Regions from separate parts of the Exiguobacterium sp. Leaf187 genome, predicted to be linked through region 1. Evidence: riboswitches for the same ligand, from Rfam matches in the RefSeq annotation. Region 1 holds a riboswitch; each other region holds the start of a gene.
What was found. Region 1 has a riboswitch for S-adenosylmethionine ahead of ASF99_RS12715 (methionine ABC transporter ATP-binding protein). Riboswitches for the same ligand answer to the same signal wherever they lie in the genome.
Positions count from the first base shown of each region.

Region 2: it holds a riboswitch for S-adenosylmethionine, as region 1 does, so the genes downstream of both, ASF99_RS14145 (Na+/H+ antiporter NhaC family protein) here and ASF99_RS12715 (methionine ABC transporter ATP-binding protein) in region 1, are expected to answer to the same signal.
Region 3: it holds a riboswitch for S-adenosylmethionine, as region 1 does, so the genes downstream of both, ASF99_RS11700 (methionine ABC transporter ATP-binding protein) here and ASF99_RS12715 (methionine ABC transporter ATP-binding protein) in region 1, are expected to answer to the same signal.
Region 4: it holds a riboswitch for S-adenosylmethionine, as region 1 does, so the genes downstream of both, ASF99_RS13535 (methionine ABC transporter ATP-binding protein) here and ASF99_RS12715 (methionine ABC transporter ATP-binding protein) in region 1, are expected to answer to the same signal.

Region 1 covers NZ_LMPR01000009.1:1,644,541-1,650,639, forward strand. Annotated here, with positions in the region: gene ASF99_RS12705 (alpha-glucosidase) at 1-104, opposite strand, end outside; gene ASF99_RS12710 (aminotransferase class I/II-fold pyridoxal phosphate-dependent enzyme) at 253-1,440, shown strand; SAM riboswitch class I at 1,503-1,608, shown strand; gene ASF99_RS12715 (methionine ABC transporter ATP-binding protein) at 1,693-2,706, shown strand; gene ASF99_RS12720 (methionine ABC transporter permease) at 2,696-3,361, shown strand; gene ASF99_RS12725 (MetQ/NlpA family ABC transporter substrate-binding protein) at 3,389-4,204, shown strand; gene ASF99_RS12730 (GNAT family N-acetyltransferase) at 4,264-4,764, opposite strand; gene ASF99_RS12735 (CAP domain-containing protein) at 4,850-5,728, opposite strand; gene ASF99_RS12740 (hypothetical protein) at 6,077-6,099, shown strand, end outside.
Region 2 covers NZ_LMPR01000011.1:12,680-18,778, reverse strand. Annotated here, with positions in the region: gene ASF99_RS14160 (hypothetical protein) at 1-219, shown strand, start outside; gene ASF99_RS14155 (aldo/keto reductase) at 345-1,157, opposite strand; gene ASF99_RS14150 (hypothetical protein) at 1,316-1,519, shown strand; gene ASF99_RS14145 (Na+/H+ antiporter NhaC family protein) at 1,561-2,871, opposite strand; SAM riboswitch class I at 2,952-3,056, opposite strand; gene ASF99_RS14140 (metal ABC transporter solute-binding protein, Zn/Mn family) at 3,126-4,139, opposite strand; gene ASF99_RS14135 (alpha/beta hydrolase) at 4,310-5,299, shown strand; gene ASF99_RS14130 (histidine phosphatase family protein) at 5,317-5,907, shown strand; gene ASF99_RS14125 (YwpF family protein) at 5,904-6,099, opposite strand, start outside.
Region 3 covers NZ_LMPR01000009.1:1,438,447-1,444,545, forward strand. Annotated here, with positions in the region: gene ASF99_RS11685 (MDR family MFS transporter) at 84-1,334, opposite strand; gene ASF99_RS11690 (MetQ/NlpA family ABC transporter substrate-binding protein) at 1,414-2,247, opposite strand; gene ASF99_RS11695 (methionine ABC transporter permease) at 2,280-2,945, opposite strand; gene ASF99_RS11700 (methionine ABC transporter ATP-binding protein) at 2,942-3,964, opposite strand; SAM riboswitch class I at 4,043-4,147, opposite strand; gene ASF99_RS11705 (bifunctional cystathionine gamma-lyase/homocysteine desulfhydrase) at 4,205-5,371, opposite strand; gene ASF99_RS11710 (PLP-dependent cysteine synthase family protein) at 5,364-6,099, opposite strand, start outside.
Region 4 covers NZ_LMPR01000009.1:1,835,571-1,841,669, reverse strand. Annotated here, with positions in the region: gene ASF99_RS13555 (DedA family protein) at 1-335, opposite strand, end outside; gene ASF99_RS13550 (thymidine kinase) at 519-1,133, shown strand; gene ASF99_RS13540 (alpha/beta hydrolase) at 2,295-3,053, opposite strand; SAM riboswitch class I at 3,121-3,222, opposite strand; SAM riboswitch class I at 3,472-3,575, shown strand; gene ASF99_RS13535 (methionine ABC transporter ATP-binding protein) at 3,662-4,690, shown strand; gene ASF99_RS13530 (methionine ABC transporter permease) at 4,680-5,330, shown strand; gene ASF99_RS13525 (MetQ/NlpA family ABC transporter substrate-binding protein) at 5,350-6,099, shown strand, end outside.

The DNA of each region.
Region 1 (6,099 bases):
TCGATGACACCTCTTAAATCACCGATCCCATCCCCGTTCGAATCTTTAAAGCTACGCCAGTAGACTTGATAGACGACTGCCTCTTTCCAGTTAGCTCGCTTCATCTTCCCACTCCTCTCCCTACTCTTTATTCCCGCTCCACTTATCTGTACCTGTTTATCCGAAAATTTTTTTAAATTTCGAAAAAGTTCTTTTCTTTTGACTGAATATTCGTTATCCTTGACGACAATACCACGAAGGAGGCATTCATCCATGAAACATTTCGCTCCATCCATCGCCATTGATCGGCTTCCTGCTCCCGTCTTCGCTGAACTTGCGAACCGAATCGGTGCTGTAAAAGCTGCCGGACATGATGTCATCACACTTGGTCAAGGAACACCCGACCAAACGACGCCTGTACATATTCTCGATGCCTTAAAACAAGCTATCGACGAGCCAACGAACCTTCAATATCCACCATTTCGTGGACATGATTTTCTAAAACAAGCTGTCTCAAACTTTTACGCGACTGAATTCGGTGTCACGATCGATCCGGCAACGGAAGTCGCGATTCTCCTCGGCAGTAAAGCCGGAATCGTCGCCTTACCGCAGACGATCGTCAACCCTGGAGAAGGTGTCATCGTCCCGGATCCAGGATACCCGGATTACCTGTCTGGTGCAGCACTTGCTGGCGCTTACCCGATTACGCTTCCGTTGCTCGAGAAAAATGATTTCTTGCCGGATTATGACTTACTTGATACGACGGACGTTGAGCGTGCCCGGATGTTGTTCCTCAACTACCCGAGTAATCCGACGGGTGCGACCGCGACGGCAGAAGCCTTCGAGCAGACAGTCGCTTTCGCCGATGCCCATGATATCTGTGTCGTTCATGACTTAGCATACGGCGGTATCAGTTTCGATGGTCCGACGCGAAGTTTCTTGCAGACGGAAGGGGCGAAAGACGTCGGAATCGAGCTATTCTCACTCTCAAAACGCTTCAACATGTCCGGCTTCCGGATTGCCTTTGCCATCGGAAATCCGTCCGTCATCTCAAGCATCGAAACGTACCAAGAACATCTCTACGTCAGTGCCTTCACACCGATTCAGCATGCGGCGACCGTCGCCCTCACGAGTGACCAGACGTGCGTCCGTGAGTTAAGTCGCTTGTATGAAACACGACGCGATGCGTTGTTCGCAAAACTTGATGCAATCGGCTGGAGTGGACCACGCCCGGGCGGTTCCTTCTTCGTCTGGCTTCCTGTTCCTGAAGGTTACACGTCCCAGAGCTTCACCGATCATCTACTTGACGAAGCGCACGTCGCTGTGACCCCTGGATCCTTCTTCGGCGAACACGGTGAAGGCTACGTCCGGATCAGCTTGATTGCTGACGTCGAACGTCTAGAAGAAGCCGTCGATCGAATCGGAACGCTCAACCTATTCCGGACACCTGTTGCGGAATAATTCTGAAAAAACATTTGACAGATGGGAATCATTTCCGTTAAAGTAAGTCCCAACAGCATAACTACTTATCGAGAGCGACCGAGGGATTAGGCCCAACGACGTCCGGCAACCACCTGTAAGGAACGGTGCCACATCCTACAGAATGATTTTCATTCTGAGAGATAAGTTACGAAATCTTACACTTTCGTCGCTTTTTTCTGGTTGCTCCGCTACTAGGAAAAAGCGACTTTTTTTGTATGAGGAGATGAGCGGATGATTGAATTCAAACACATTACAAAACGGTTCGTCCGAGACCGGACCCCGATTTTTGCCTTACGGGATGTCGATTTGACGATCCAAAAAGGAGAAATCTTCGGAATCATTGGCGAGTCTGGTGCCGGTAAAAGTACGTTGCTTCGCCTAATCAATGGGCTCGAGCATCCGACACAAGGAACCGTCAAGGTCGACGGTGTCTCGCTTGGCGGGATGTCAAAAGCAGATTTGCGTCAACTTCGCTTGCGGACAGGAATGATCTTTCAGCATTTCCAATTGATCCAGTCGCGCAACGTCGCGGATAACATCGCTTTTGCGCTCAAGGCCGCTGGCGTCAAACGAGCAGATTTCCCGGAGCGGATCCGCGAACTCGTCTCGCTCGTCGGACTTGAAGGATTTGAGACGAACTTCCCGAGTCAATTAAGCGGTGGGCAGAAACAGCGCGTCGGGATTGCCCGGGCACTCGCAAACAATCCGACCGTCTTGTTATGTGATGAAGCGACATCCGCTCTTGACCCCGTTACGACACTACAGATCCTTGAACTGCTGAAGGATTTGAATGAACGACTCGGGTTGACGATCGTCCTCATCACGCATGAGATTGATGTCGTCAAACAGATTTGCCATCGTGTCGCGGTCATGTCACAAGGTGAAGTCGTTGAAGTCGCCTCAACCTATGACTTGTTCAGTCAAGCTAAGCATCCGGTGACGCAACATTATGTCGATACGGCACTACAAATCGAATTGCCGGAACGCATTTTACAGGCAACCCCAGGCAAGATCATCCGCTTGCAGTTCACGGGCGAAAAGACCGGTGAGAGTACGTTATCAGAAGCGATCCGCCGTTACGATATCTCAGTCAGCATCTTGCACGGCAAGGTCGACTACATTCAAGACGTCGCCTTCGGTGTCCTCATTGTCAGCTTGACGGGATCATCCAATCAAATCGCTCTTGCCCTCGACTGGCTCGCGACGGAACTTCATGCACTCGAGGTGATTCAGGATGTGGCTTGATCGTATTCAAACGATGTTACCTGAGCTCTTGAAGGCACTCGGCGAGACAGCATGGATGGTCGGAATTTCACTTGCTTTCGCATTGGTCGTCGGGATTCCGCTCGGAATTCTCTTGTTCGTCACCGACCGCGGATTATTTTTTCAAAACCTTGCCGTCCGCCGTGTTCTTGACTTCGTCGTCAACATCGTCCGGTCGCTACCGTTCATTATCTTGTTGGTCGCCCTCATTCCGTTGACGAAGTTCTTACTCGACAATACGATCGGTCCGACGGCAGCATCTGTCAGTCTCAGTGTCGCAGCGATTCCGTTTCTCGCGCGACTCGTCGAAACATCACTCCGTGAAATTCCGCCTGGTCTAATCGAAGCAGCGGAAGCCTGTGGGGCGAAACCATTGCGGATCATCGTCAGTGTCCTCTTACCGGAAGCACTCCCTGGCATCATTCAGGGCATCACATTAACGACGATCAGCTTGATTGGCTTCTCAGCGATGGCTGGTATCGTCGGCGGCGGTGGTGTCGGTGACCTCGCGATCCGTTTCGGTTACTATCGCTACGATAATCTCATCATGATCGTGACGATCGTCGTGCTCATCGTCATCGTTCAAAGTATTCAAGCACTTGGCAATCAACTGGCGCGAAAAACAGATAAACGCTAATCACACATACAAAGGGAGAGTGGAATCATGAAAAAACGATATGCCTTTTTAGCAACAGCCTTACTCGGTGCAGGAGTCCTCGCAGGATGTGGAGACAGCAGCGCTGATGAAAAAAACAAGACGATCAAGATCGGGGCGACGAGCGGTCCGTATAGCGACATGGTCAAACAAGCGATTCAGCCACAACTCGAAAAGAAAGGCTATAAAGTCGAAATCGTCGAGTTCAGCGATTACATTCAACCGAACATCGCCCTCGGTAGCGGCAATATCGACGCCAACTTGTTCCAACACTCGATCTATCTAAAAACGTTTTCTAAAGAAAAGAATCTCGACTTAAAAGGACTGATCACGGTTCCGACAGCACCGATGGGACTATACAGTAAAACAGCGAAGACACTTGACGACGTCAAGACAGGTGCTGAAGTCGCGACGCCGAATGATCCGACGAACCAAGCACGGGCACTGAACTTGCTTGCGGAACAAGGGTGGATTGAACTCAAGCCGGATGCTGATCCTCTGACCGTTTCAGAAAAAGATATCGTCAAGAATCCGAAGAAACTCGTCATCAAACCACTCGAAGCGGCTCAACTGCCACGCGCTGTCGAAAGTGTCGATATCTCAGCCGTTCCAGGGAACTTCGCACTTGCTGCGAAATTCGACTTACTTGATGCGTTAGCACTTGAGACGATGGACGAACAATACCGGAACCTCGTCGCTGTCCAAACGAAAGATGCGGACAAACAAGTCGCAAAAGACTTAAAAACAGCCGTCGAATCGGACGCCTTCAATGAAGTTATCGAAAAATCATTCAAAGGCTTCAGCAAGCCTGAATGGGCAAACTGATACAAAAAATGACCGGAATTCAAGGAGAGATCATCTCTTTGAATTCCGGTCGTTTGGTGTTAGAACCGATACCACATCAGTTCTTCATCATGATAGGTATCATCGATTTTCAGCGCCCGTGGTTCAATCGCGTATGATTCAAAACCAAGCGACCGATACAACGCTTTAGCAGCTTCGTTCGTCCGGACGACCGAGAGATGGACTTGCTCAATTACAGGATGCTGCTTTAATGTACGTAATGCCTCTTCTACAAGGCGTCGTCCGACCTGTTGTTTTCGGGCGCGTGGCGTGACGTACATCGCAAATACATTCGCTCGATGTCGCATCTTGAACGGCTCGGAGCAGACGATAGTGACGACACCGACGAGTTCATTTTCATGAAACGCACCAAACGTCATCGACTGTTCGCTTTCAAGACGAGTTGCGTACCGTTCGACGGATCGATCTTTTTCTGATTCATAATCAGAGCCAAATGCCTCAGGATGGTTTCGTAAGGCTTCCAATCGCAACGCTTTATAGAGTACTGCATCTTCTGGATTCAATCGACGGATTTCCAACATCCCCACCTCCTGCCTTTAGTGTAAAACACATCGCTTCATGAAAAAGAGGACGACATCGTGAAATATCGTCCTCCATTCTTCTATTTTAAGGTGTTCGGAAATTAATCGTGAAGTATGGTGCGTTACTCCGGAAAGCCACACCGATGTCAGCTTGTTTGTACTCTTTTTTCAAAATATTTTCTCGATGCCCTTTTGAATTCATTAAGCCCCAATGTGATGCAAAGACATTCGGATAGCCCATTGATAGATTTTCACCAGCATAGCTGAACCTGATTCCTTCACGCTTCATCCGGTCGAACGGATCACGCCCTTGCGGATCCGTATGTGCGAAGAAATTATTCTTCGCCATATTTTCGCTATGACCGCGTGTCACTGGCTTCAGTGCCGTATACGGAGCCAACGGATTTAACTTGTAGTCAGCCCGTTCCCAGTTCATCAATCGTAGCATCAGCTTCTCATCCGTCGTTCGTAACGCATTCGAAGCCGTACCATAGAAACCCTTTTTCTTCGCTTCGACGTCTTTCGGAATCGACAGTGTCGCTTTCACCTTATTCCCATCATGTTGGTCGAAGAAATAGGTGACGTAATTCCCCTTCTTCTCATAGACGGCTGCATGATCCAGGTTCAACATGTAGTTCGTGTTGCCTTTACGGTAGGACTTCACTGCGGTCCATCCTTTTTTCTTCAGCGATGATTCCGTATCCTTGTTCAAGACTGCCCCTTGCGTTGTTATACCATTTTTAAATCGGTACTTTCCGTATTCCTTACCGTCCTTCGTCAACGATACGAATTCTTCGCTGGACGTCCGCCTGACTTCCCAGTCGTAACCTGGATATTCACTGCTATATCGATCAATCAGCTTGCCGCCACTTTTCGGATAATCGGCTTCTGCCTGTTCCATTGGAATGTTCTCGTAGCCGAAAAAAGCTACTGCTGCTACTCCGACGATCAACCATTTTTTCATATCTTCGTTTCGCCTCCTTTAATCATTACCTTTATTTTAAAAGAAAATGATTCTTTCGAACAGTCATTGGCTCTTAATTGTCTAAATCACATTTTCCGTTCACAAATTAGACACGTTTTATGAGAACGTTCTCATATTATTAAAATGCTTTCGTTAAGAGGATTCTTAAAAGTATTTAGTACATATACTAAACCATCTTTCCCTTTTCTTAAAATGTGTGAACATTCTTTTATTTCATCATTCGAGATTTTTGATTGCTCTCGGAATTCTTACTCGGTATCATTAGAATTCGTAAGCCAAACTTTCAATGCTTTTCCAAATAACATAATGAAATGAAGGAGTTGACCTATGGTTTTACTGTATTTCATTTA
Region 2 (6,099 bases), on a different contig from region 1:
GAAGAAAAAGCGGCGATTGTCGGTATTCTTCCCTTGCCACTCCTCATCATATCGGCTGAGGTGATGCGGAATTTCGATCAACGGGCACTCGCTTCGATTCATGATGAAGCTGGAACACCGGGCGAATTCGAGGATATCTGGGAACAGTTTGCTGATTTACGTGCCTATTTTCAAAAAGCAGAAGAAGCGGAAGATACGATTTTAATTTATTATGTCTGAACAGCTTCAAGCATAAAAAAAGAGACTCGCTTCCAAGTCGTAGACTGGAAACGGGTCTCTCGTCGTTCAGATGAAGCAAGACGTCTTCACATGGAAGCCGTTCTTTTTTTACGATAACCTTTAGATTAAAAATCGATTTCGTCCGGATCTGGTCCGAGGCGGACATCCGTTGCGATACGATCAATTTTCTCAAGATCATCAGCATCGAGTTGGAAATCAAAGACGTCGAAGTTTTCCGCAATGCGTGCTGGAGTGACGGATTTCGGAAGAGCGACGATGCCGTTGTCGAGGTGCCAACGTAAGACGACTTGTGAAGGTGTCTTGCCGTGCTTCTCTGCGATTTCCTTGAAATCATTGATTTCGAGGAATTTCCCTTGCATGAGTGGGCTCCATGCTTCGACTTGGATATTGTGATCTTGCAAGTATTCGTGTAGTTCGTGTTGCGGCAATTGTGGATGCAATTCGACTTGGTTGATCATTGGAGCCATCAATCCCTCTTCTGCCAATGTATCGAGGTGATGTTCCTTGAAGTTCGAGACACCGATCGCTTTGATCTTGCCTTCTTCGTACAATTCAACCATTGCTTTCCACGCTTCGATATAGCCTTCGACCGGCCAGTGGATGAGATAGAGGTCAAGATAATCTGTTTCGAGACGTTCGAGCGATTCTGCGAATGCTTCCTTCGTCCGACCGGCACGAATATCATCGTTCCAGACTTTTGACGTTAAGAAGAGATCCTCACGTTTCACGCCGCTTTCCTTGATTCCTTTTGCGACACCGCGCTCGTTTTTGTAGACAGCAGCTGTATCGATGTGACGATAGCCGACACGTAGTGCTTCAGCGACAGCAGCAGGTGCTTCTGTCTCTTCATCTACTTGCCAGACACCGAATCCGATTTGGGGAATCGTAATACCGTTTGAAAGTTTTGCGTATTGCATGTGTTACTCCTCCTCATAAAACGTAGTTTAGATTTGCTCGTTTAGTTTAGCATGAACGAACGAAGACGTCCGTTTCTATGCTCATGGAGAAATAGGATATGATATAAAATAGAAGCGTAATAAAATCTGAATGCCTGTCCGAAAAAGGAGGATAACAGATGGCTCAAAAGAATAAAAAGCTATCAAAGGGAGCTTGGCTTAGTATTGGTGCCTTGCTGGTCACACAAGCAGTGAGTCTGTTTTTCAGTGCACGAAAGTCAGGACGTAATCCATGGGTGTGGGGAGGTGCTGGACTCCTTCAGTTTCCACTTCCGGCAATCGCCTATTTGATCTTAGAAAGACAAGCAAAGCAGAAAAAATAACAAAACAGGTCTGATCATAGCGATCGGACCTGTTTTTATGATTAGGAAGAAATTTTTTCTTGCTTCGCAGCTGTCTTCTTCATGCGTGGCAATCCGAAGAAGATGGCGATTGATCCACAAACGAAGAGGAGGAACGGATAGAACAGATACGGAATCAGTTCAGGAGAAGCCGTCTTCGTCAATTCTGCTGCAATCAATAGTTGTGCCCCATACGGAATGATGCCTTGAATACCACAAGAGAAGATATCAAGGATACTCGCTGATTTCTTGCGATCGATTTCATACGTATCGGCGATTTCAGCTGCCAGTGGTCCAGCGACAAGAATCGAGATCGTATTGTTCGCCGTTGCGAGGTTCGTCGCACTAACGAGTGCCGCCATACTGAATTCGGCACCGCGACGCTGTGAAATCTTGCGCGTCAGCGTCTCTTTCAAGTAAGCAATTCCACCGTTGAACGTAATCAAACTGACGAGACCACCCATGAGGAGCGTCAAGATTGAAATCTCTGCCATGCCCATCATTCCTTTTGACATCGAAAGGACGAACCCACTTAAACCGAAGCTATTGTCAATCATACCGATGATGCCAGTGAGCAATGTACCACCGACGAGAACGAGGATGACATTAACACCAAATAGTGCAAGGACGATGACGGCGAGATATGGAATCAATTTGTAGAACTCGAATGCTTTAGCCGTTACCGCATCGCCAGAACCAGAAACGAATGCGAGTAAGATGACCGTCAAGATGGCAGCCGGGAGAACGATCATGAAGTTCGTTCGGAACTTATCACGCATGTTCGTTTTTTGCGTTCGAACGGCAGCGATCGTCGTATCTGAGATGAACGACAAGTTATCGCCGAACATCGAACCCCCAACGACTGATGCTGCTGCGATCGCGACGTTGATGCCTGTTGCTTCATGAATACCGAAAGCGATCGGCGCGAGCGCGGCAATCGTTCCGGTAGATGTCCCCATCGCCATCGAGATGAAGGCAGCGATGACGAACAGACCGCTCATCAGGAGTGACGGAGGTAGGAACGTCAAAGCAGCATTGACGGTCGCATCGATGGCACCGATTGCTTCTGCCGTTCCAGAAAACGTACCGGCTAATAAGAAGATGAAGACCATGATCATGATATCGGGATTTCCGGCACCGGTTGCGATTCGTTCGACCGTTTGATTGATGGATCCTTTCGTTGTGATTGCAGCAAAGATTAAAGCAATCAATGCGGCGATAAGGATCGGAAATTTGTAAAAGTCGTCATAGAAGATCCCGGCTCCGATGAAGAGGACCAGGAATACGACGAGGGGAAGCAGTGCCCATTTGTTAGGCGTGATCGTTTCATTCATTGTTGACACCTCGTTTCTCAAAGGTACAAAAAAAGACCCCTTCGCAAGAAAGAAGGAGGTCTTTATGAAAAAAGACGCTCTTCTTATCTCTCAAGCTTTCGCTTGCTGGATTTGGCACAGTACGAATCAAATCGTCCGCTGCCGAAACATCATTGGGCCAGTCCCTCCGTTTCTCGCGATAAAAAGAAGTCATTCAATTGTTGTAAAACACGTTTCTTACCGTACCGCATTGAGTAACGCGTGTCAACTGTACTTTACTGAAGTGCTTGTTTTAATGTTTGGACGTTTTCTTCCATCAACTTGAAGTACGAGCTGTTTTGTTGCGCTTTCGTGACCGACTCTAGATTATGAATCGTCACGGATTCAGCTCCGATTTCTTTTTGGATGACACGTGCGACCTTCGGTGAGACCGTCTCTTCGAACGCGACGTATTTCAAATCATGCATCCGTGCTTCTTTCACTAAAGTGGCCAGTTGCTTTTGTGACGGTTCATCGGAAGGAGAAATTCCCGCGATCGGCAGTTGTGTGAAACCATATCGTTCTGCGAGGTAACCATAAGCGGCATGCGTAACGAGAAGTTCTTTTTTTGATCCATCAGCGACGGCTTGTTTAAATTGTTCGTCCAATTCATCAGCTTGCTGATCGAACGCTTTTAAGTTTTTCTCGAATGTTGCTTTGTCTTTTGGTACTTCTTTTGATAAAGCAGTTGTAATCGAGTGTGCCATTGCTTTTGCGTTGACAGGGTCGAGCCAGACGTGTGGATCGTATTTTCCGTGGTCATGACCCTCTTCTTCATGCGCATGTTCGTCCGTTGCGTGATCATCGTGCCCTTCTTCTTCGTGAGCATGTTCGTCTTCTGTATGCCCCTCTTCTTCATGTGCATGAAGCGTAGCATCCGATTCTAGCAAGTTGACGTCTTTACTCGTCTCAATGAAGCGGACGTCCGTGCCTTTTAAGCTCTCTTGGATTTTTTTCGAATACGGCTCGAGCGTCGTGCCCGTTAAGAGGAACAAGTCACCCTTAGCAATTTCAGTGAGTTGTTTTGACGTCGGCTCGTAAGAGTGAGGATCTGCTCCAGGTGGGACGATCATCTTGACGTCGACTTGATCACCACCGATTTCGCGGGCAATAGCAGCTGTTGCGAACGTCGATGCATAGACTTCTGTCTGGGTTTTATCTGAAGTCGATGAATCGGTATTCGAACCGCAAGCGGCGAGGACACTTGCACTCGCGAAGGCGATTGTTAAAGCAGGAATAATTTTTTTCATTATATGATACCTCCATTATTAAAACGTAACAATTCCGATTTGGACTTTCTCACTATAGCGGAACGCTGGTGAAGCGTCAAGTAGGAATACCGAGACGTTCGACATCTTTTAAAACGGGGTAAAAGGATAATAAAGTGAAGAAACTGGCACGTCTTTTTGGAGGTGATCAAGTGAAACGTGAAACTGCATGGCTAATGGGGGGAGCTGCATTATTGACGACGGCAGCAGCGGGAGCGAGTATCTGGAACAATTATGGTGCACTACTTCGATGGACCGAACCCGCCTTGCCACTCACAGAAAAACAACTTGCACCGCGGACGCTCACCTACAAACAGGTGGGAGACCGCATCTTACAACTCGATCTCTATTATCCACCAGGAGAAGGACCGTTTCCAGTTGCCATCTATGCACACGGTGGTGCATTCGTTCGTGGAGAGCGCGATGACATGTTCTGCTTTAGTCCAATCGTTGATCGACTACTTGAACTCGGAGTTGCCGTCTGTAGTATTGAGTATCGTTTGTTCGAAGAGGGCAGTTATTTTCCGGATAACCTCGAAGATGTACGGGATGCGTTATGTTTTTTGAATAAGGAAGCAGAGGGTCTTCGCATTCTAAGAGGACGGATGATGGTATGGGGAGATTCAGCCGGAGCCGCACTCATGCTGACGACGGCACTTGCCCCATCTGCTTTCGTTGGTGAGCGCGATGAGCGGCACATGCCATTGATCAGTGGTGTGATCGCTTTATATCCACCGACGAACTTTTTGCTGTTTAATTTCATTCAGACTTGGATTGCCCATATTAAGTTCTACAAGGGGGGACGAGAAGAATGGCGCAAGCTGATGACGCACGTCTCACCCGTCACACATTTATCGTCGGATGCTCCGCCAATCATGCTCTTGCACGGTAAAAAAGATCCGATTGTTCCGTTTTCTCAAGCCTTGCATTTCGTTGAGAAGGGAGCGGATGTCGGAGCCGATGTTCGTTTGTTTTCCTTTCCGAATGGTACGCACTCACTTGCTAGTTTCGCTCAGACGGAAAATCCGTTAAAGATCGAACGATTGCTTGAACGAATTGAACATTTCACCTGTCAGGTACTACTGTTGCCACCTCGACAACTTCCGAATGGAAAACATGATACAATCAGTCATATTTCTTAAATGAGGGAGACAGAGACATGACTGAAATTTGTTTAGTGCGGCATGGTCAGACGGATTGGAACTTAAACGAACGGATTCAAGGAAGAGAAGATATCCCGTTGAATGCAACAGGAAGAAGACAAGCGGAACTCAGCGCCGCTTATCTATCGAATGAAAAGTGGGATGTCTTAGTAGCAAGTCCCTTGTCGCGTGCCGTTGAGACGGCGGAAATCATCGGTCGTGCTGTTGGCTTAACGATTACAGCGACAGACGAGCGACTTGTCGAACGCGAATTCGGAGCCGCTTCCGGTGAACCAGTCGCAGCGATTTACGAGGCTGTTCAAGCGAACGATACGACACTTGTGCCGGGTCTTGAAACGGAACAAGCCATCCAGGATCGCGTGTTCGATGCGTTACAGGAAGCGACACGCATGTATGAAGGGAAACGAATTCTAATCGTCTGTCACTCGCATACGATCAAGGCAGCCTTATCATCGATTGATGCGACGTTCAGTTACCGGACACCTTTGAAAAACGCGTGTGCGAATTATATCCATCATACAGATCACTATACGATTGACCGAATCAACGTAGCGGACCACATCACGGATGAGGTCGAAAAACCTTAAGAAACGGGTGCGTTCGGATGCTCTGTCAAATATTGCTTGAATGTTTCTTTAGCGATGCTTGTGATATGGGCGCCACGTTTCGAACGACGATCCTTATATTCTTGAACGAGTTCTTCGCCAGCGAATCCATCTTCGACGACTTCGCGTAAGATCGATTCAGATAAATCATTCTTCATCATGACCATCTTACCC
Region 3 (6,099 bases), 210 kb from region 1:
GCGTTACTAATTTAGTATCATTCTAATCTTAAAGAAACATCGCGTATTATTCAAGCGTCATCGCTCGCTGATTTTTCTCAAAATCATGCGTTTTGTTGAGAATCATTCGAAAGTTTCACCGGTTCCTCCAGTTCATCGATCGTCGAAGCCCGATGAATCCGTTGTGACAGTAAGAGCAGTGGTATTCCGAATAATGTCAAGCCCGCTAATATCCCGAAAATCGGTAACGGACGGTCCGCTCCATATAAACTTAACAAATGTCCTCCGGCGATCGGACCGATTGATTGTCCGATCGACGTCAAGCCCATCGCCCCGAAATAACTGCCCCGTAATTCTGGTTTGGCGAACCGATCGGTCAAGATGTCGGTCATCGTGAACATCATGACTTCCCCGCACGTGAAGATGAACATCGCGACGATCATCAACCAGATCGCGTTCGCATTTCCCATGATGAACAATCCGATCGCAACAGTCGCAATCCCGGTCGTGATCGAGACGAGTGGTGACGTCTTCATACCAAACTTCATGATCGGATATTGAACGATCAAGACGGTGATCGCATTGATCGTGATCAAAATCGCATAGAGTGTCTTCCCGCCTTCAAGCAGTGACGTTTCCGTCAAGAACTGTGGCAATGTCGAGTTGAACTGACTGTAGCCGAAAACCCCGAAGATGATGCCAGCGAGTGCCAGCGTAAAAGCGATATCCGTCCGCAACAGACGAACCGTTGCTCCGAACGATACCTTTTTCCCACCATGCGTCTCGGTGATCGGATGGCGTTTGAATAAGATACCGATCATCCCCCCGTACACGATATAGACGAACGCTGTGATGTAAAACGTCGCGGACGTGTTCCCCGCACTCAGCAGTAAAGCAATTCCCGGTCCGATCGCTGCTGCGATGTTGATCATCGCGTAACGGATATTGAAGACGAACAATCGGTTCGCTTCGTCCGTCGTATCACTGATCAAGGCACGGGCGGATGGTTCAAAAATCGAACGACAGACCCCGTTCAAAGCACTGAGCGTAAAGAATGCCCAGAATGTCTCGACTTGTGCCAGCGCAATGAAGACGATCGCGAATCCGATCGTTCCGGCAAGCATCATCGCCCGGCGACCATACCGGTCCGACAAGGTGCCGCCGATGAAACTCATGACGAGACTGGCGATCGCCGAGATACTGAGTACCCAGCCAACATCGACAGGATCAAATTTCAGGACGGTCGTCATGTAGATGGCGAAGAACGGCATCGTGATGAACGTTCCGAGACGTGAGAAAAACGTCCCGAACAAGACCCCGAGTGTCAACGGATGCAGTTGACTTATGCGTTGCATATGATTCCCCCTAACCCCTGTTTCAGACAAATGAAAAGCATCCTTCCATTATATAGGAAGGATGCCGGCTTCGGTGAACTTATTTGCTGACTGGAACGACCGCACCTTTGTACTTGTCGAGGATCCAATCTTGGTTTTTCTTTTCGTGCAGAACGTCAAGAAGTGCTGTGACACGCTTGTCTTTTTCATCGCCATCACGTGTAACGATGATGTTGACGTATGGTGAAGACTCATCTTCTGAAGCGATCGCGTCTTTCAATGGGTTCAGACCGTTATCGATCGCATAGTTCGTGTTGATGAGGACGGCGTCGCCTTCATTGTTTTTGTAAGCTTGCGGAAGAAGTGATGCTTCGATGTTCGTCTTGAACTTGAGTTTCTTCGGGTTCTCCGCGATATCACCGAGTTGTGCATCTGTCGTTTTACCGTCTTTAAGCTTGATCAATCCTTCATTTTGAAGGAACGTCAAGACACGACCGCGTTCCGCGACGTTTGAGCTCGTTAAGATCGTTGCACCGTTTGGTAACTTATCGAGTGACTTGTATTTCTTCGAGTAAATACCGAGTGGTTCAACGTGGACGCCACCTGCGTTCGCGAACTTATATGATTTGTTTTCTTTCTCTTGTTGCTCAAGATACGGTACGTGCTGGAAGTAGTTCGCATCGATTTCTTTTGAAGCGAGCGCTTTGTTCGGAAGTACGTAATCTTGGAACTTCTTGATTTCAAGCTTGTAACCTTTTGCTTCGTATTCTTTTTTGACGTGCTCAAGAATCTCAGCGTGCGGTACGTTCGAAGCACCAACGACGAGTGTTTTGTCGTCGCTACCTGATCCTGATGATTTTTCGCCACATGCAGCAAGGCTAATAGCTAAGACGGATACAGCAGCAGTACCTACGAATTTTTTCCAAGTTTTCATGAATGATTCCTCCAATATGATTAAGTTTCGAATTAACGTTTATCGATCGCGCGGATCAGCAAGTCACCAATGATTTGGATGACGAAGACGATCGCTAAGATTAAGAGTGTCGCAATGACGATGACATCGTTTTGAGAACGCTGGAATCCTTCGATGAAGGCCATGTCCCCAAGTCCACCTCCGCCGACTACTCCGGCCATTGCCGTATAACCGACAAGTGAGACGAGTGTGACCGTGATACCAGAAACGATGGCAGGCAACGCTTCCGGGATTAAGACTTTATAGATGATCTGGAACTTCGTCGCGCCCATCGATTCAGCTGCCTCGATGACACCTTTATCGACTTCGCGTAACGCGAGTTCAACCATCCGACCGTAAAATGGTGCAGCACCGAAAATCAGTGCCGGTAATGCTGCCGTTGGTCCGAGGAACGAACCGACGATTGCTGTCGTAAATGGAATCAATAAGATCAGTAAGATGATGAACGGAATCGAACGGAAGACGTTGACGACCAAGCTCAACACTGAATAGAACGCCCGATTCTTGAACAATAACTCTTCGTTTGTCGCATACAATAGTAAACCAATGATCAAACCGAGGACGAATGTCGAAACACCAGCGATTGCCGTCATATAGACGGTACTGCCTGTCGCTTCCCACACCATGTCCCAATCTAGATTGTCAAAGAATGAAATCATCGGTGATCCACCTCCACTTCAACATCACTGGCTTGAAGCTTCGTGATGACCGCTTGTGTTGCTTCTGTTTCCCCGATCAACTGAATGAACAGTGTACCGAGTGCCCCTTCCTGTGATTGACCGACGTTTCCACCGATGATATTGAACAGGACCGGCGAATCCTTCATGACTTCCGCGAGGATCGGGCTTTCTGCTGTCGATCCGACGAACGTCAACTGAACGATTTTTCCGGTTGGGTACCGTTCGCGTAGTTTCGCGAACGTTAACTCGTTCTCCGACGGCGACGTCAATTGTTTGACGAATTCCTTCGTCATCGCTTGCTTCGGATGACGGAAGACTTCTGCGACCGGTCCTTGCTCGACGATTTTACCGGCTTCCATGACGGCGACCCGGTGACAGATTTTTTGAATGACGTGCATCTCGTGTGTGATCAAGACGATCGTCAGTTTCAGTTTTTCATTGATGTCGACGAGTAACTCAAGGATTGAGTCCGTCGTCTTCGGATCGAGTGCACTTGTTGCCTCGTCACATAAGAGAACGTCCGGGTTCGATGCCAGTGCCCGAGCGATACCGACACGTTGTTTTTGACCACCGGATAATTGTGACGGATAGGCTTTTTCGCGTCCGTCCAAACCAACGAGTTGGATCAGTTCCGCGACCCGTTCCTTGCGGTGTGCTTTCGGGAAGCCACCGAGCTCGAGTGGGAACATGATGTTCTCTTCAACCGTCCGTGACCATAGTAAGTTGAAGTGTTGGAAGACCATCGAGACATTCTTGCGGACGCCTCGTAATTCCTTAGGTTTTAGTGATGTCATTTCAACACCATCGATTTGGATCGAACCACTCGTTGGTGCTTCGAGCATATTCAGTAATCGGATCAGGGTCGATTTCCCTGCTCCGGAATAACCGATTATTCCAAAAATTTCACCGCGCTCGATTGTCAGATCGACATTCGCGACGGCTTCGACCGCTCCGCGCTTTGAGCGATAAATCTTTCCTACGTCTTGTAAACGAATCACAACTGTCCCTCCTAAAATAAAAAAAGTGCGCGCGTTTTAGAGCAAACGCGCGCACTTTTCAGTACACAAAACCATTTGCTCTCATCTCCCAGACTTTTGTCTGCTGGAATTAGCACCACTTCGGATTAGATCCGCGGTTGCCGGGTTTCATCGGGCCAGTCCCTCCACCACTCTCGATAAGAGTTTCGGTATTAAGTTTGTAGAATATATTCTGAATATTAGCAGGGGTTATTTTTGTTGTCAAACAGTTTTTTCAGAAACTTTTTCGAGGAACGTGAAAGCACGTGTTAAGTCTTCTTTCAAATCTTCCGCATCCTCAAGTCCAACTGAAATCCGAACGAGACCGTCCGTGATGCCGAGTTCTGCCCGACGTTCTGCTGGGATCGACGCGTGCGTCATCCGTGCAGGCACCGAAATCAGACTCTCGACGGCACCAAGACTCTCAGCGAGTGTGAAGAAGTGTGTCGCCTCGACGAGTTTTTCTGCGTTCGCTGCTGAACCGACATCAAAGCTGATCATCCCACCAAATCCAGTCGCTTGTTTCGCTTGGATGTCGTGACCAGGATGCGATGCAAGTCCTGGGTAGAAGATGTTCGAGACGATGTCTTGCGCTTGTAGGAACGCAACGAGATCATGTGCTGTCTCTTCGATCGCATCCATCCGGATACCGAGTGTACGAAGACCACGGACGAGCAAGAAGCTGTCTTGCGGTCCAAGCACGCCGCCTGTCGAGTTTTGAATGAAGTGCAGCTCTTCGCCGAGCGCATCATCTTTGACGACGACAAGTCCAGCGACGACGTCCGAATGTCCGCCGATGTATTTCGTCGCACTGTGCAAGACGATGTCTGCACCAAGTGCGAGTGGTTGTTGATGGTATGGTGTCGCGAACGTGTTGTCGACGACGAGTTTAAGATCGTGACGTTTGGCGATTGTTGCGATTGCTTCAATGTCCGTAACTTTCAACAACGGGTTCGTCGGTGTTTCGACGTAGACTATCTTCGTGTTGTCTTGGATCGCTGCTTCCGTTGCCGCAAGATCCGTCGTATCGACGAATGTCACTTGGATGTTGAACTTCGGTAAGACGCGTTGCATCAAGCGGAACGTACCACCGTAGACGTCATCCGTCATGACGATGTGGTCGCCAGACTCAAGCAAGTGGAAGACGGCATGGATCGCTGCCATCCCAGAACCGAACGCAAAACCACGTGCGCCGCCCTCGAGATCCGCAATCAATCGTTCGATGCTCGTCCGTGTCGGGTTCGCTGTCCGTGAGTATTCGTATCCGTCCTTAAGTTGACCGATTTTATCCTGCTTGTATGTGCTTGTTTGATAGATTGGAGGTGTGACGGCTCCTGTTGCCCGATCGACACCTGTTCCTCCATGAATCAATGCTGTCTTCTTACGCATGAGTTTCGTCCACCTTTTCAAAGATTTGTTGGCTTAAATAGCGTTCGGCACTGTCTGCGAAGACGGTGACGATCGTACTGCCGGGGTGACGCTTTGCGATATCAAGCGCAGCAACGAGCGCTGCACCTGCTGAACTACCAACGAGTAGTCCTTCGCGAGCAGCGAGTGTATGAACCGCGTCAAATGCATCGCGGTCAGAAATCGTATGAATCTCATCAACGAGTTCACGCGGAACGAGGCTTGGCCATTTCGCTGTACCGATACCTTCTGTCTTATGCGGACCGGCTGGACCACCATTTAAGACGGAGCCTTCCGGTTCAACGATTGCTGCTTTTGTACCGAGACGTTGTTTTAAGAAGTCCGCTGTTCCGGCGAACGTACCACCTGAACCACAACCGGCAACGAACCAGTCGATGTGCGGCAAGTCCGCAATCAGCTCAGGACCGAGTGTCCGCTGATACGTGACTGGGTTCTCTTCGTTTTCGAATTGTAACGGAACGTAACTATTCGGAATTTCTTGACCGAGTTCTTTTGCCCGGTCGATGGCCCCTTGCATATCGAGTTCAGTCGGTGTGTTGACGACGGTTGCGCCGAGTGCCCGCATCAACGTCTGCTTTTCCTGACTGAATTTTTCCGGAACGACACAGATGACTTGGAGATCGTATTTTTTAGCAGCGAGCGCCAAGCCGATGCCGGTATTCCCGGCTGTCGGCTCGATGATCGTACCG
Region 4 (6,099 bases), 190 kb from region 1:
AAGACCGATTTTCCGTAACGACGAAATCCGGCTTCAGCGGAAAGAATATGTTTTTCTGAGATACGCATTTTCGGTCCAACGCGGTGTAGTAGTGGCATACCGAGTTTTAATCCGAGTAAATAGCTGATCGTCATCCCGATGCAACTGCCGGCGTAAGCGGCGAGAATCGTACCGACGAGTGGTAGATTGCCTTGATGCATCCAAAATCCGGACAAAACGAGCAGGGTCTCATCAGGAACCGGCAATCCCACGATACCACCTGCGAGAAGGACGGAGAGACCAAGGGCACCATATTGGTGCAGGATGTCATGTAAGAGATGATGAATCGGGGACACCTTCTTTCGTGAGAATCTTCTTCTTCAGTGTACAGGAAATAGGGGGCAGTTGGAATGAAAGGACAAAAATTCTAGGGAAAGAAAAAATGAATTTTGATTTCCGGAAGTCAACCCTTTTTCTCGATACCGTTTCGAGCTATACTCGTTAAAGTGACTATTTTTAGAGGACGGTGTCGGACGATGATGCATGTAATAAATCAGTACGGCTGGATCGAAGTAATTTGTGGCAGTATGTTTTCCGGGAAATCGGAAGAGTTGATTCGTCGTGTCAGACGGGCGCAGTACGGCAAACTGCCCGTGCAAGTATTCAAGCCAGCAATCGACGACCGGTACCATGAAGAGCATGTCGTCTCTCACGTTGGCAACTCTGTCGTAGCGATTCCGATGGCGACGAGTCGTGATCTCTACGCGGCAGTAGCAGAAGAAACACAAATCGTTGGCATTGATGAAGTTCAATTCTTTGATGATGAGATCGTACAAGTCATCGAAGCACTCGCACAAGACGGAAAACGCGTCATTTGTGCAGGCCTTGATCAAGATTTCCGGGCAGAGCCATTCGGGAAAATGCCTGAATTACTGGCGCGTGCAGAATTCGTGACGAAGCTACAAGCGATCTGTCTTTCATGTGGGGATCCGGCTTCCCGGACACAACGTTTGATTGACGGGAAACCAGCGAACTACGATGATCCGATCATCCTAGTCGGAGCGTCGGAATCGTATGAGCCACGTTGCCGTCATTGCCATGAGGTACCTGGAAAACCGAAGCCGCTCCAATCGGTGCAACACCAAGAACGATAAATGAAAAAAGGCGAAGGCTGGGATATAACTCAGTTTTACAGATGATAAAAAGGAATTGCACATCCTGAGTGATGGCGATTCTTTTTTTTCGTTAAACTCAGCTAGTTAAGTCTCAGCTTCTTTTAGTCACTTTTTTAAACTCGAGATGAATGATAAAGAAAGCTAGGACTAAAAGAATAAAGTAACTAATTACTACTTGTAACAGTTCTTTATCGTGAGTTAGCTAACTCTAAACATAGAGTATATAAGTAATTAAAAAGACAATAAGGATTCATCAACTGAAAACTCTTACTGTTTTTCTCGTTTGTATGTAACCTTTCGAAGGTTTTTGGTGTAAGGTATAGTGTTTTTGAAGGATTTATTTAATGGATAAATTGAAAAGATCAAACAACGATAACTGTTGATGTAAGGAATTGGAGGTAAACAAATGAGTAAATACCATAAATCTAGCATACGATTAGTTTTGATTGTATTAGTTACAGTCACAATCTTGTATTATGGTTTTAACTTTGAAATAGGGTACGGGATAATCTTTTTAATCGCAGCTGTTGGGTGTACCATTTATCTTAACTTTAAAGCAGCTAAAAAAGAAAAAAGTGAGAAAAAAATCCTATAATTAAATATGGGAGTTTCAGCTTGTAGACAACCCCTCACTTCGTAATTGAAATGAGGGGTTGTTGTATGTATTAATTACTAAAATGTTAAAGAAACGTGGATTCCCTGAGGGATCCAAGAACCAATTTGTAGGCTTTTCGAGGTTCACGGTAATGAAAGTAAGCATTGCTTGAAGCGTCGTTTTTTCACTCCCCGGATCTGTTGTACTCTCCTGTATATGACGTCTTAATCTAATTTGTCTTTTTGCTTTCGGGCAACGCGTCTAATGTAGAGAAATAGGGTACCTATTCCTTCAACCCAAGACCTAAAAATTAACGGAATGTCATGTTAGTCTAGATCTCTTTGATGGTACGTCGCATGTAGGAAATACTAAATACATGTTGAAGAAGCGTCATCTTGATTAACAGGACGAGGTCGATGCTTGTCCCAGGAAAACGATTTGAAATGAACAAAGCGCAATCCTCCCATTAGAGAAAATTGCGCTTTGCTTACAATCTGTAGCAGCTATTTGCTTCCATATAGAAACGAATAGCTGTTTTTTTTGATTCAGCCTGTTTCTTGCGAAAACTGACACGATTGTTCGATAAAGCGGATCGTCTCACGAACGATCAAATCCTGATCATGATCGAGGGTCGCGACGTGGTACGAGTTCAGTAAACAGTAGCTTCGTTTATCATTCGTTCCGATGTGCTGATGCAGATAATCCGAGCTCGACGGCGGAACGACGTGATCGGTCGCCGAGTAGAGAATTAATGTCGGCAGAAGGATTGATCCTAAGCGTCCTTTCGTTTCATCCATCAGACGGACGAGTTCGAACGCACAACGGCTCGGAACGAGGTCATAGATGATTTCGAAGGCTGCTCGCTTAATGTCCGGTGCCCCTTCCGGTAAGTACTGTGGACCGTCCTCGAACGAAAGTGCTTCGTAAGAAGGAACGGAGAGTGCGGCATTGATCGTAATGATGCCGGCAAACGGAATGCCGTCAGCGGCGAGTGACAGTGCAAGCGTCGCACCCATCGATTGACCGATGACGAAGACTTGATCGCATGTTTCTTGTAAACGTTCATAGCCGTCTTGCAGACTTTGCTTCCAACATCGAGCAGTCGATTGTTCAAACTCGCGGACATTCGTTCCATGTCCACGTAAGCGCGGGGCATAGACGGTAAAACCTTCAGCAGCGAATGCCTCACCGACGTCCCGGACACTTTGCGGTGTGGCGTTAAAACCATGACAGATTAGAATGCCGATCGATCCCCCTTGAAAATAGAACGCTTCAGCACCAGTCAATACAGGATAGTTCATCATTACTATTTTTCCTCCATTCATGAAAAAAACTCGTCGACGTCACTGCTTGGACGCCCACGAGTTTTTCACCGTATCATCCAAAGCCGCGCTTTGCTGGTCGGAGCACCTTACAGATTGCAGGTTGCCGTGAAGTCATAGAGCCAGGTCTCTCGTTCACTCTTGATAAATATCATATTGGAATTGTCGGAATAATCATTGAAACGATGGTAGCACGACCAAAAATGACTTGTCAAATCTTTCTTGACGAATCATGATCCGTTGAGTAAGCTAACTCATAACTTGTTCATCCATCGATATGCGCCAAATGGATTATTTTTGCAAAGTTGGTTGACTTTTAAAGTTTCGACCCGTAATGTAAAAATTAGTTTTACGACATAAGCAACAACGCAACAACACACATACAAATTTCATACCGCAATACTTATCCAGAGAGGTGGAGGGACTGGCCCTACGAAACCTCGGCAACAGACTCATTATGAGCACTGTGCCAATTCCATCAGACAGATGTCTGAGAGATGAGTGGAGTGGATTCTGCCACTGTGCGGATCCAGGTCTCTTCTTGTTTCTCAAGAAGGGACCTTTTTTGTTGAATGAAGGGGGAAAACGGAATGATCGCATTTCATCAAGTCAAAAAAACGTACGTCACGAAAGATCAGACGATCGCAGCACTCGACGGTGTCGACCTGACGATCGAGAAAGGCGAAATCTTTGGTGTCATCGGCTTTAGCGGTGCCGGAAAAAGTTCACTGCTCCGCTGTGTCAATCTATTAGAACGACCGACGTCAGGAACGGTGACGGTCGATGGAGAAGATTTAACGCAACTGTCTCCGAAAAAATTGCGCCAAGCAAAACAACGGATCGGGATGATTTTTCAGCACTTCAATCTATTGAATGCGAACACGGTCTTTACGAATGTCGCGAAACCACTCGTTCTCGCAGGCGTCAAGAAAGACGAAATTCGCCGCCGGGTGACGGAGTTACTCGAATTCGTCGATCTCGCGGACAAGGCGGATCATTATCCGGATCAATTGTCGGGTGGGCAGAAACAGCGCGTTGGTATCGCCCGGGCACTCGCGACGCAACCTTCCGTCCTCTTATGTGACGAAGCGACGTCAGCACTCGATCCCCAAACGACACATCATATTCTCCAGTTATTAAAACGGATCAATGCGGAGTACGGAATCACGATTCTCTTGATCACCCACGAGATGGGCGTCATTCGGGAGATTTGCGACCGCGTCGCTGTCATTGAAGCTGGGAAACTGATCGAGTCAGGAACGGTCTTTGATGTCTTTTCAAACCCGCAGACCGAGACAGCACAGAACTTCGTCCGCTCCGTCATGCACGACGAGATTCCAGCATCGATTCGCCAGTTGATCGAGTCCCGGAATGCGAATCCGATCTATAAGATTCATTTCCTCGGACATCACACCGGGCAGCCGCTCTTATCGCAAGTTGCGAAACGCTTTGACGTCGATATCAACATCTTGCACGGTAGTATCACGGAGTTGCAGGATACGCCGTTCGGCACCTTACTCATCGAGTTGATTGGTGAGCAGACTGAAGTGAAACGAGCGTTACACTACATCGATCAGGCACAGGTGACGGTCGAGGAGGTACTTGCTCATGCTAGTTAATTACAGTGATATCTGGACAGCATTTTTGCAGACGATGACGATGGTATCCGTTTCGCTCTTATTCTCGACCTTGATCGGCTTACCACTCGGGATCCTGCTTGTCGTCACGCGAAAAGGAGCATTGCTTGAAAATGTCCCGCTGTTCACGTTCTTCAACAGTATCGTCAATATTTTCCGCTCGATTCCGTTCATCATCTTACTCGTCGCGATCATCCCGTTGACGCGCTTGATCGTTCAGACATCGATCGGAACAGAAGCCGCCATCGTCCCGCTCGTCTTTTACGCTGCACCGTACATGGCGCGTCTGATCGAGAGTTCTTTACTCGAAGTCGATAAAGGCGTTCTTGAAGCAGCAGAAGCGATGGGCGCGACACCGTTTCAAACGATTTTCCGCTTCCTCCTACCGGAAGCACTCGGTTCACTCATCCTGAACTTAACGATCGCGACGGTTGGCTTGATCGGGGCGTCAGCGATGGCAGGTGCGATTGGAGGCGGTGGTCTCGGCGACTTAGCGATCACTTATGGCTATCAACGATTCGACACGAAAGTCATGATCATCACGGTCGGGATTCTCGTCATCTTAGTCCAAGGCTTACAGACGACAGGCAACATCGTCGCACGAAAAATTAGAAGACATTAATCAAGGGAGCGATTCAGCCATGAAAAAAGCAGTAGCAATTGGAGCAACACTCACGACGATTTTATTTGCCGGGTGCGCAGCATCAGGAGAAGACGAAAAGACGATCAAGCTCGGTGTCAGCGGTTCAGACACACAAGTTTGGGATTATGTCGCCAAAAAAGCAGAGAAGGAAGGCATCAAAATCGAACTCGTCAAGTTCTCCGATTATGTCCAGCCGAACATGGCACTGGCTGAGGGTGAGATCGACGCCAATGCCTTCCAGACGATTTCCTACTTCAACGCTTTCAAGAAAGAACATAACTTGAAGCTATCGCCGATTGCGACGACTGTCATCGCACCGATGGGGATCTACTCGGATAAATACAAGGATGTCAAAGATATTCCAAATGGCGGAAAAATCGCTGTTCCGAACGAAGCGACGAACATGGGACGCGCCCTCTTGTTACTGCAAGAAGCAGGTCTGATCAAGCTACCGGACGACTTCGATGGTAACGGTTCGGTCGATAAGATCGTCGAGAATCCGAAGAAGCTGAAAATCGTTCCGATCGTCGCCGGACAAACGCCACGCGTCTTACCGGACGTCGCGGCGTCTATCATCAACAATGGCATCGCGGTTGACGCTGGCTTCAACCCGATCAAGGACTCGATCGTTCATGAGAACGAGACAGCAAAACCATACATCAACATCATCGCGACACGGACGGAAGACAAGAACAAAAAAGAACTGAAAAAAATCGCATCGCTGTATCAACAAAAAGATGTCGCGGCC